2 linked regions of the Lujinxingia vulgaris genome follow. The protein of the gene in region 2 binds, or shares a complex with, the protein of the main gene of each other region. Links are inferred from orthologs where the notes say so. Each region holds a gene or a part of one and is shown on either strand. Other genes may lie near its edges.

Evidence for each region. Proteins that work in one complex are often made in the same cells at the same time.
Region 1: the proteins of FRC98_RS03020 (region 2) and FRC98_RS19755 are in contact, whole or in part, in a cryo-EM structure (PDB 8Z1Y), measured with the Escherichia coli proteins. The link is inferred for Lujinxingia vulgaris from one-to-one orthologs.

The regions. Positions count from the first base shown.
Region 1 is NZ_VOSM01000017.1:13,679-16,519, reverse strand. It holds FRC98_RS19755 (ABC transporter permease), read right to left. Parts: upstream 1,966-2,841; coding sequence 1,036-1,965; downstream 1-1,035. Other genes in the region: FRC98_RS19750 (type III pantothenate kinase), read left to right, coding at 2,194-2,841; FRC98_RS19760 (ABC transporter permease), read right to left, coding at 154-1,023; nagZ (beta-N-acetylhexosaminidase), read right to left, coding at 1-113. UniProt on the Escherichia coli protein: Part of the ABC transporter DppABCDF involved in dipeptide transport. Responsible for the translocation of the substrate across the membrane.
Region 2 is NZ_VOSM01000001.1:741,378-749,250, forward strand. What follows is about bases 2,953-5,893. They hold FRC98_RS03020 (ABC transporter ATP-binding protein), read right to left. Parts: upstream 5,005-5,893; coding sequence 3,901-5,004; downstream 2,953-3,900. Other genes in these bases: FRC98_RS03015 (ABC transporter ATP-binding protein), read right to left, coding at 2,953-3,873; FRC98_RS21235 (ABC transporter permease), read right to left, coding at 5,016-5,893. In the rest of the region: FRC98_RS03005 (FHA domain-containing protein), read right to left, coding at 1-136; FRC98_RS03010 (TadA family conjugal transfer-associated ATPase), read right to left, coding at 214-2,403; more of FRC98_RS03015, read right to left, coding at 2,617-2,952; more of FRC98_RS21235, read right to left, coding at 5,894-6,266; FRC98_RS03030 (ABC transporter permease), read right to left, coding at 6,354-7,847. UniProt on the Escherichia coli protein: Part of the ABC transporter DppABCDF involved in dipeptide transport. Responsible for energy coupling to the transport system.

The DNA of each region.
Region 1 (2,841 bases), on a different replicon or contig from region 2:
TCGCCATCTTCGAGCGCCTGCGCCACGGGCTCAGGGGCGCGGGTGTGCGGGCCGTCGAAGCCCACGATCAACATCTGGCCGGCGTCGGCGCGCAGCTGCGCTTCGTCGCTCATAAGTGCTCCAATTTATTGGGGAATTGAGTGGTTTTGAGTCTCAATGGTTCGCGAGTTTGCGGGGGTCGAGCACGTCGCGCAGCCCGTCGCCGACGAAGTTCACAGCGAGCACCGTAAACATGATCGCCAGCCCCGGCACAAAGGCCAGGTGCGGAGTCAGCAAAAAGTAACTCGCCCCCTGATCCAGCAACCCGCCCCAGCTGGGCATATCCTGGGGGCCGAGCCCCAGAAAGCTCAGGGAGGCTTCAGCCAGGATGGCGCCCGCCACCCCGAAGGTGGCCTGGATGATGACCGGCGCAAAGGTGTTGGGCACCACATGGCGCTGCAAGATGCGCCAGGTGGGAAGACCCGAGGCGCGGGCGGCCTCCACATAATCCTGGTCGCGCACCGCCAGCACCTGCCCGCGCACCAGACGTGCATAACTCGACCACCCCGAGACCGAGAGGGCCCCGATGACCGCCGGGATGCTGGGCTCCTGGGTGATGAAGATCAGCAAGATCGCCAGCAGGATGCCCGGAAAGGACATCAGAATCTCGGTCAGGCGCATCAGCGCCTCGTCGATCCAGCCGCCAAAATAGCCGGAGATGGCCCCCAGAATCACACCCACCGTCGAGCAGATGCCCACCACCGAGATGCCCACCACCGCCGCCACACGCGTGCCGTAGATGAGCAGGGTGAGCACGTCGGCGCCGTTCTCATCGGTGCCCAGCCAGTGCTCGGCAGAGGGCCCCTGAAGCTGGCGGGTCACGTCCATATGCGTGAGCTCGTAGGGCGCAAGCCAGGGCGCAAAGATCGCGACAAAGGCCACCACCGCCAGGATCGCCATCCCCAGGTAGGCCAGGGGCCCGAAATGGTTGGCGCCGCTCCCCGCACGCGGAAGCCTCAGTTGTGGAAGTCGCAAAAGGTTCATAGGCCGGGCGGCTCAGTCGTAGCGGATGCGTGGGTCGATGAGGCCGTAGACCACATCGGTCACGAGGTTCACGACCACGTAGGTAAAGGAGATGAAGAGCACGCAGCCCTGCACGATCAGGTAGTTGCGCGCCTCAATCGCGTCGAGCAGCAGCATGCCCACGCCGGGGCGCGCGAAGACTTTTTCGACGATGATCGCACCGGTGAGCAGCGCGCCGAACTGCAGGCCCACAATGGTAATGACCGGCAGAAGCGCGTTGCGCAGGGCGTGTTTGAGGATCACCAGATGGCGCGGAAGGCCCTTGGCGCGGGCGGTGCGCACATAATCCAGGTTCAGCACTTCAAGCATGCCCGAGCGCGTCATGCGCATCAGTTTGGCGCTTAAGCCCGTGCCGAGCGTGATCGCGGGCAAGAGGAGCGCGGTCAGACCGGCCACCTCGCTGCCCGGGTTCGGGAGCACTTGCAGCGTGAGGCTGAAGAGGATCAGCAGCATCGGCCCCAGCCAGAAGTTGGGGATGGAGATGCCCAGGAGCGCGATGACCGCAGACGAGTTGTCCACCCAGGAGTAGGGCCGCAATGAGGCCGCGATCCCTAAAGGCAACGAAAAGATCAGCGCAAAGAACATCGCCGCCAGCGCCAGCTCGAAGGTCGCCGGGATGTTGGCCACCAGCCGGTCCATCACCGTGACCCCGCGCTCGTCGCAGAGCTCACCCAGGGTGCCCGAGGCCACATCGCCCCAGAAGAGCGCATACTGCTCGATGATCGACTTATCGAGGTTGAGGCACTCGCGCAGCGCTTCCTTGTCGACCTCCAGCGACTGCTCGCCAAGGATCGACTCGACCGGATCGCCGGGCACCGCGCGCAGGATCAAAAAGACCAGCGTCACCACGCCGACAATGACGAAGAGCGAGGTAAAAAGTCTTCGAAGAAGGAAGGTGATCATGAAGCCCGATCAGGTTGGGGAAGGCTCGGCGGCCCCGAATGGCTCGCTTGCTCGTCAGACGCAGCGAGCGAACGCCGAGGGTGGCCAAAATAAAGGGTTTTAAGAGGGGCCGCAATCGCGCTTTCGGCCCGGCTGGACAAGGTCGGGGGGATCTGGAAGTTTGGCGCCGATTTCAACCCCGGGCGCGCCTGCTACAGCAGGGCGGCCCGCACGCGGCAGGAGCGCGCTATGCTTTTGGTCATCGATGTCGGCAACACCAACACCGTCCTGGGGGTCTATCGCGGCGAGGAGCTCGTGAGGCACTGGCGCCTGCAGACGCATCACGGGCGAACGAGCGATGAGCACGGCATCTTCCTGCGTCAGCTCTTCGAGCTCAGCGGCCTGGCGGTGGCCGAGGTGCATCACGCCATCATCAGCTGCGTGGTCCCGCCGATGGAGCGGATGCTGGTGAAGATGGTGCGCGATTACTTCGCCTGCAATCCCACCGTGGTCGGCGCGGACATTCAGGCCAACATGACCATCGCCTACGACAATCCCCGCGAGGTGGGTGCCGACCGGGTGGTCAACGCCGTGGCGGCCTACCGGCGCCACAAAAGGGCGCTGATCGTGGTGGACTTTGGCACCGCCACCACCTTCGATGCCATCAGTGAGGAGGGCGCGTACCTGGGCGGGGCGATCTGCCCGGGGATCACCATCTCGAGTGAGGCGCTCTTTCACGCCGCCAGCAAGCTCCCGCGGGTCGAGCTTGCGCGCGCTCCCTCGGTGATCGGCAAAAACACCGTGCATTCGATTCAGGCCGGGCTGCTCTACGGCTACATCGGGCTTGTGCGCGAGATCGTCACCCGCATGAAGTCCGAGCTCGGCGTGGACGCGCCG
Region 2 (7,873 bases):
CATGTTCGCGGCTCACACTTCCGGTCGGAAGCACGATATCGCAGGTGTCCAGACGCCCCACCACGTAGGAGCCGTGGTCGAAGGAGAAGGTGTCGGCGACCTGGTTATTCTGGTCTTCGATCGTGATCGTAAACATGATGTTCGCCGATGATGATGGCGGCCGAGCCGAACGCCGCATCCCATGAAAAGGTCTGCGGCGTCGGGCTCAGCGCGCTACTCGCGGAAGATGCCCAGGTCGACGTCGACGCCGGCGTGGCGCAGGTCTTCATAAAACATCGGGATGTAGCCCGTCGGGTAGAACTCGCCGGTGCCGCCTTCGACGCGGTAGTAGAAGACGTCGCCCAGGCGGAAGGTGTCGAGATCGACGCCCTGAACCTCCGAGATCTGCTGGACGCGGAAGCCGCCTTCGCTGGTCGCATGAAGGACGACCACCAGGTTGACCGAGCGAGCGACCTGCTCGCGCAGCCCGCGGGGGCTGAGGTCGGCGGCGCCCAGCAGGCTCAGACTCTCCAGACGTCCCAGCGCATCGATCGCGCTGGAGCCGTGCAGGGTGAGCATGCTGCCTTCGGTGCCGCTGGCCGCCGAGGTGACCCAGTCGTAGGCCTCCGCGCCGCGGCACTCGTCGAGCACGATGCGCTGCGGATGCATGGCGACCGCACCCCGAAGCAGGTAGCGCATATCGAAGCCCTGGGCCGGGTTCGCCTCGAGGCGAAGCGCGGTGGGGGCGTCGAGGTTCAGCGAGCTATGCTCTTCGATGGCGATAAGCCGCGAGCTCTCGGGCACCAGGCGGCTCAGCGCGCCAAGCAGCGTGGTCTTGCCGGAGCTGGTCGGGCCGGCAATGACGATGGAGCGACCGGCCTCCACCGCGCGACGGAGGAAGTCGGCCATTCCGACGCTCATCGCGCCCTGGGCGGCAAGCTCATCGAGCGAGGGCTGGTAGCGCTTGGGCTTGCGGATCGTTAGCACCGGGCCGTCTACCGCCAGAGGCGGCATCACGATATGCACGCGGGTCCCATCGCTGAAACGAACCTCGTCGGCCGGCGAGACGCCGTCCTGCGGGCCGAGCAGCCGGCGCGCGGCCAGGGTCAAGAACTCGGGGTGGCTGAAGGCCCTCGGCGCGATCACGAGCTTGCCGCCGCGCCGCAGGATGATGCGATCAAAGCGGTTGACGTAGATCGCCTGAACGTCCGGATCATCGAGGTAACTCTCCACCGGCCCCAGGCCCACCGCTTCGGTGAGCAGGGTCTCGATGAGTGCCTCGCGGTCGCCCGCCGGGCTGACCACGTCGATGGCCTCATCGATGATGTTCTCAAAACGCGCGCGGTCGCTGTCTTCGGGCGGGTAGGCCAGCGGCAATTCTTCTTCGCCGAGCTGCTCAAAGAAAACGCGCGCGACATCGACCTGAGCCAGATGCGCGTCGGCGTCGAACTCATCTTCGAGCGCGATGCGAGTGGCGAGCGGACGGATGCCCAGAGGTCCGGGCGTCTCCACCACACCCTCATCAAGCGGGGCCGGGGGAGCGGGCTCTTCTTCGGCCGGCGCGTCAAAGACGGGCACGTCGAAGGCCGGGGCCGCGGGCTCGGCGCTTGCCGGAGCTTGCGGGGCGGCCTGTGGTGCGGGCGTGGGAGTTGCGGCCACATCGAAAGGATCGACTTCCTCGTAGGCCGGTTCATAGGCCTGACCTTCGCCGGTGACGCGGTCGTCTTCGGTGAGGGGCTCGACCTCGGGAGACACTTCCAACACGTCCACTTCGGCGTGATGGGCGTCCATGTCGGCGTAGGTCTGTCGAAGATCCTGGCCCATCGCCCCGCCCGGGGGCGGGGTGGGCGTCGGAGGCGCAACCGGAGCGCCGGGGATCGAAGGCGCGCGGGGCGGCATATTCTGCGGCCCGCTGGCGGGCTGCTGCGGTGCCGAGGGCTGCTGCGGAGCCTGGAAGGGCTGCTGCGGGCCACTCTGCGGCTGCCCGCCGAAGCCACCGGACTGAGGACCGTCCATCACCGTGGGGAAGTGACGGTCCATCGGGCGATTGCCACCCGGGGCCTGCGGAGGCTGAGGCGGAAGCCCTCGACCCGGAGCCTGCGGAGGCATCGGCGGACCCGGGTTCACCGACGCATTGGGCTGCTCGACCTGCAGGATGAAGTCGCCGATGTAGATCTTGTCGGCTTCACTCACCGACTGCTCGGCGGTGACCTTGCGTCCGTTGACGTAGGTGCCGTTGGTGCTCTTCAAGTCGACGATAAAAAAGGCGCTATCGCGCAGCACAATGCGGGTGTGCTGCTTGGAGACGTTGCCTTTGGGAAGGACGATGTCGTTGCCCTTCATACGCCCGATGGTGATCTCGGACTTGTCGAAGTCGAGCCGTGACTGCTGCCCACCTTTCTCGCTGATAAGTACGCTGAACATGAGGGGCAGATCCTCCTTAGAAAGATAAACGGACGTGAGGTGCAAGAGGGGAAAACGCTGTCGCGGTGGTCCCCGCGCCAGGTTGGCCTTACACGCCTGTCGCACCCGCGAAAATCGGGGCGCAGGCGCGTGATTTCAGGCCCATCTCAAACTGCCCGGATGGTCGCACCGGGTCTGGAGGGTGTCAAGAAGCCTGCCGGCGAGCCGGTGGGCTCAGACCTTGCTCTGCTCGCCAGCTTCCGGCTCGGCGCTCTCGGCGGGTGCTTCGGCGGTCGAGACATCGGAGCTCTCCGCGCCGGCTTCGGCGTTCTCGGCAACTTCGGTCGTTTCGGAGGCCTCGGTGCTGGCCACGCCGTCGGTGCCGTCCGGTGCTGGTGCGTCGGTTGTGCTCGACGCCTCGTTCGCCGGCGCAGCCACATCGACCGGCTCGCTCTTCGGCGCGTCGGGCTGGCGGGGAAGTCGCGCCCAGATGTCCGGATCGTTGGGCGCAAACTCCGGATCGTAGAGGTGGCAGCGAACCTTATGGCCCGGGGTCGGCTCCACGGTGCGCGGCTCCACGGTCTTGCAGGGGGCGAAACACGCCGGGCAGCGCGTATGAAAACGGCAGCCCGAGGGCGGGTTCATGGGGCTGGGAACATCACCCTTGAGAATGATGCGCTGGGCGCGACGACGCGGGTTGGGCTGCGGAATCGCCGAGAGAAGCGCCTGGGTGTAGGGGTGGAGCGGGTTCTCGTAGAGCTCGTCGCACTCGGCGAACTCCGCGATCTGCCCGAGGTACATCACGGCGATGCGATCCGAGATATGCTGCACCACCGAGAGGTCGTGAGCGATGAAGAGGTAGCTCAGGTTGTACTCCTGCTGAAGATCCATCAGCAGGTTGATGACCTGGGCCTGAACCGACACATCGAGCGCGCTCACGGCCTCATCGCAGACGATGAAGTCCGGGTTGAGCGCGAGCGCCCGGGCGATGCCCACACGCTGGCGCTGCCCCCCGCTGAACTCGTGCGGGTAGCGGGTGATGTACGAAGGTTGAAGACCCACGCGCTCGAGAAGCCCCTCAACCATCTCGCGCACCTCGGGCCCCTGGGCCACCTTATGGAAGGTGATCGCCTCGCCGATGATGCTCTCAATCGTCATGCGCGGGTTGAGGCTGGAGAAGGGGTCCTGGAAGATGATCTGCAGGTTGCGCCGCAGGCTGCGCATCTCGGCCGGGCCCATCTTCAGGATGTCCTGACCCTTGTAGAGCACCTCGCCATCGGTGGGTTCGAGCAGGCGCAAGAGCGAGCGCCCCGCGGTGGTCTTGCCGCACCCCGACTCCCCCACAAGCCCGACGGTCTCGTTGGCGTTGACCTCAAAGGAGATGCCGTCGACGGCTTTTACCGAGCCGACCTGACGGTTGAAGAGGCCCTTCTTGATGGGGAAGTGCTTCTTAAGGTTGCGGACTTCAAGCAGAGTAGGGGCGACGCTCATAGCGAGTACCTTGGGGCCTTAAGCAGGTTACCGTGCGACTTCAGCCGCATCTTCGTTGGGGGCGACCGAGCCATCGGCCGCCACACTTCCGTCGGTGGTGGGCTGGGTGCCCGCGCGCACCTTCTCGGCGTACCAGCACGCCGCGGTGTGGCCGGGCTCAAGCTCCACCGTCGGCGGAAGCTCGGAGCACTTCTCGGTGGCAAACTTGCAACGCGTGCGGAAGCGGCAGCCCGAGGGGAAGTCCTGAGGACGCGGCACCATCCCGGGGATCACGTAGAGACGGTCGTCGCGCCCGCGCGCCCCGGTGGTGTCGATGGTCGGCAGGCTGTTAAACAGCCCGATGGTGTAAGGGTGAGCCGGCTTCTCGAAGACGGTGTAGACGTCGCCGTACTCCACGATGCGCCCGGCGTACATCACCGCGACGTCGTCGCAGGTCTCCGCCACAACGCCCAGGTCGTGGGTGATGAAGAGGATCGACATGCCCCCCTCGGCCTGAAGCGACTTCAGAAGCTCCAGAATCTGGGCCTGAATCGTCACATCGAGGGCGGTGGTAGGCTCGTCGGCGATGAGAAGTTTGGGCTTGCTGGAGAGCGCCATCGCGATCATCACGCGCTGCTTCATGCCCCCGCTCATCTGGTGGGGGTACTCGTCGATGCGCTGCTCCGGAGCCGGGATGCCCACCTTTTCCAGCATGTCGATGGCGTACTCGCGGGCCTCGGCGTACTCCATGTCCTGGTGGAGCAGGATCGCCTCAATGATCTGGTTGCCGACGGTGAAGACCGGGTTAAGGCTGGTCATCGGCTCCTGGAAGATCATCGAGATGTCGTTGCCGCGCACCTTGCGCATCTGCGCTTCGGTAAGCTTGGTGAGGTCCTGTCCGCCGAAGAGGATCTGCCCGTCGACGATCTTTCCGGGCGGCTGCGGGATCAGCCGCAGCACGCTCAAAGAGGTCACCGACTTGCCGGAGCCCGACTCGCCGACCAGCCCGAGCGTGCGCCCGCGCTTGATCTCGAAGCTCACGCCGTCGACCGAGGGCAAAACCCCGTCGTCGGTAAAGAAGTAGGTCTTGAGCCCGTCGACCTTCAGGATCACGTCATCCGACGCGTCAGTCTTGTTGCTATCGTTGGCCATAAGGTCCGCTCTTACTTACGAAGTTTGGGATCGGTGGCGTCGCGCAGCCCCTCACCGATGAGGTTGAGCAGGCTGATGGTGACGAAGATGGCAAAGCCCGAGCTGAGAATCAGCGTCATCTGCTGGGTGTTGCGCCCGCTGGTCAGAATCTGCCCCCAGCTCGGCGCGTTGGCCGGACCCACACCCAGAAAGCTCAGCGTGGCCTCAATGAGGATGGCACCGGCCACCCCGAAGGTCGCCGAGACAAAGACCGGCTGCACCGCGTTCGGGAGCACGTGGCGGAAGATGATGCGCGCGCGGGTAAAGCCCAGCGCGATCGCCGCCTGCACGAAGTCCTGGTTGCGCAGGCGCAAAAACTCCCCGCGCACCAGGCGCGCGATGCCCGTCCAGCCGGTCAACCCGATGATGAGCATGATGTGGAAGATCGAGGGCTCCTCAATGAACCCGGCCAGGGTCAGGATGAGGAAAAGCACCGGGAAGCACATCATAATTTCGATCATGCGCAGAATGATGTTGTCGACCCGTCCGCCGAAGAAGCCCGCCAGGCTCCCCAGCACAAGACCGATGGCGGTGTAGATGCTCACCGCCACAACGCCGATGGTGAGCGAGATGCGCGTGCCGTAAATCAGACGCGTGAACACATCGCGACCCTGGCGGTCGGTGCCCAGAAAGTGCTCCAGACTCGGACCCTGGCTGACCGCCATCAGGTCCACATCGCGGTAGGAGTACTCGATAAGCGGGAAGAACAGACGCGCACCTTCCAGCTCTTTGAGCGAGGCGTAGTCCACGTAGGGCTGGCTGAAGGCCATCATGTAGATGACCGAGAAGAGCACCACGCCCACCGCCGTGACCGCCCCGATGTAGCGCAGCCGTGTCTGGCTGCGTTCGGTGTCGGTGAGCTCGGTTTTAAAGCGCATCATCAGCGTCCAGGCGATCAGGCTCACCGGGACGTAGAAGAGCAAGAAGTTAAAGAAGATGTCGACGCCGCTATCAAAGAAGTTCTGATCGAAGAGCGCCGCAAACCACGGAAAACTCGTGGTGCCGTGCAGCTGCGTATACGGCCCGACCCCCTCGGGGATATGCATGTAGAAGGGCACGTTCATCGCCAGCACAGGCGCGATCATCGCGATGACGAAGAGCGCCAGCACGCCGTAGACGCTGTAGTAGCTGAGTCGGTACTTCTTGAACTGACCCCAGACAATCTGCCCGTAGGTCTTGTACTCGGGCCGCGGGGGGCTGGAGGAGGTTTGGGAGTCGGTCATCGTCGCCTGTCCAACGTAAGGTGCGAGCCGGGGGCTCTAAGCGCCCCGGCAAAAAAGGTCGAATCCTGCGGGCTCAAAGAGCGCTCATCAATCGAAGGTGATGCGCGGGTCGACCAGCGCGTAGCTGATATCCGAGAGCAGCAACCCGATCAGCGTGAGCACTGTCGACATCAGCAGACAGGCCATGATCGCGTTGTAGTCGTACATGTAGATGCTCTCATAGAGGTAGAGCCCGATGCCGGGGATGTTGAAGATGAACTCGATGACGATCGAGCCACTCACCAGCGTCGGCAGAAGGGTGCCCAGCAGCGTCAGGATCGGGATCATGCCGTTTCGCACCGCGTGCTTGAGCACGACCATCGACTCGGCCAGACCCTTGGCGCGGGCGGTGCGGATGTAGTCGGCGCGGATCACGTCCAGAAGACCGGTACGGGCATAGCGGCTCAGAGCAGCGAGCGAGCCGTAGGTCAGACAGATCAGCGGCAACAAGATGTGCCAGGCAATCGAGCCCATCTGCTCAAGCACCTCCATATTCTCCGAGCCGTCGCCGATGAAGCCGCCGGCCGGGAACCAGGAGAAGGGGCGACCCACCGCGAAAAACTGGATGAGCAGAACCGCCGTAAAGAAGCTCGGCAGGCTGTAGAGCACAAAGAGCGCGATTGTCACCACCTGGTCGCGTTTTGTGTTCTGGTTGTACGCGCTCCAGATGCCCAGCGGCACGCTGATAAGGTACGCGATGAGGATCGAGAAGAAGCTCAAGGTCATCGTGTAGGGGAGCTTCTGCATCACCGTATCGAAGACCGGGCGGCGGTCGACCGTGCTCACCCCGAAGTCCAGCTTGAGCAGGTTCTCCCAGTACTTGGCGAAGCGGGTATCCATAAAGAAGATGCCCACTTTGTCGGCCGCAGAGTACTCGAAGCGCTCCTGATTCTCTTCGAACCAGGGGAGCCACTTCTCTTCGAGGATCGTCGCGACGTCTTCCTCGGTCACGTCCTGGGGGATAGTCCAGGAGCGGAGCTGGTTGTTCTCCGAGGCGATCTTGCGGTTGGTCTCGCGAAGCTCGGCGGTGGGCTCCGGGTTGAAGCGGTCAACCTGCGGGCGCTGGGCGTTGATCGCCAGGCGCTGCACGGCCAGTCGGCGGATGTCGAGGCGCTCGTGGTTCTGCGCCAGCGCGATCAGGTGCGGCACCGCATAGTTACCCAGGTTCTCCACGTGCTCCTGAGCGGCGATGATGTCGGCCGACATCGGGCGCTCATTGGCCGGGGTGCACGAGGCATCCGCCGGTGCACCTTCCGGGCAGACCGGACGCTGGAAGTCGGCCACAACCCGCAGCTGCTCTTCGACCTCGGCGATGGTGAGGTTGTAGCGGGTGTTGAGCAGGATCGGTTTGTCCAGATTGAACTGCTCTTTGAAGATGCGATAGCTCTCGCGAGCGTCCTGCGAGACGGTCTCGGTGCCGTCCGGGTTGGCCGCTGCCGCCGGATCGCCCGGTGCCAGGTTGAGCACCAGGAAGATGATCAGCGAGATGATCGTAAACGTCGGGATCATCAACAGGACGCGCTTTAAAATGTAAGTAAACATGCTGCCTCGCCCTCAGGGGGGCCGGT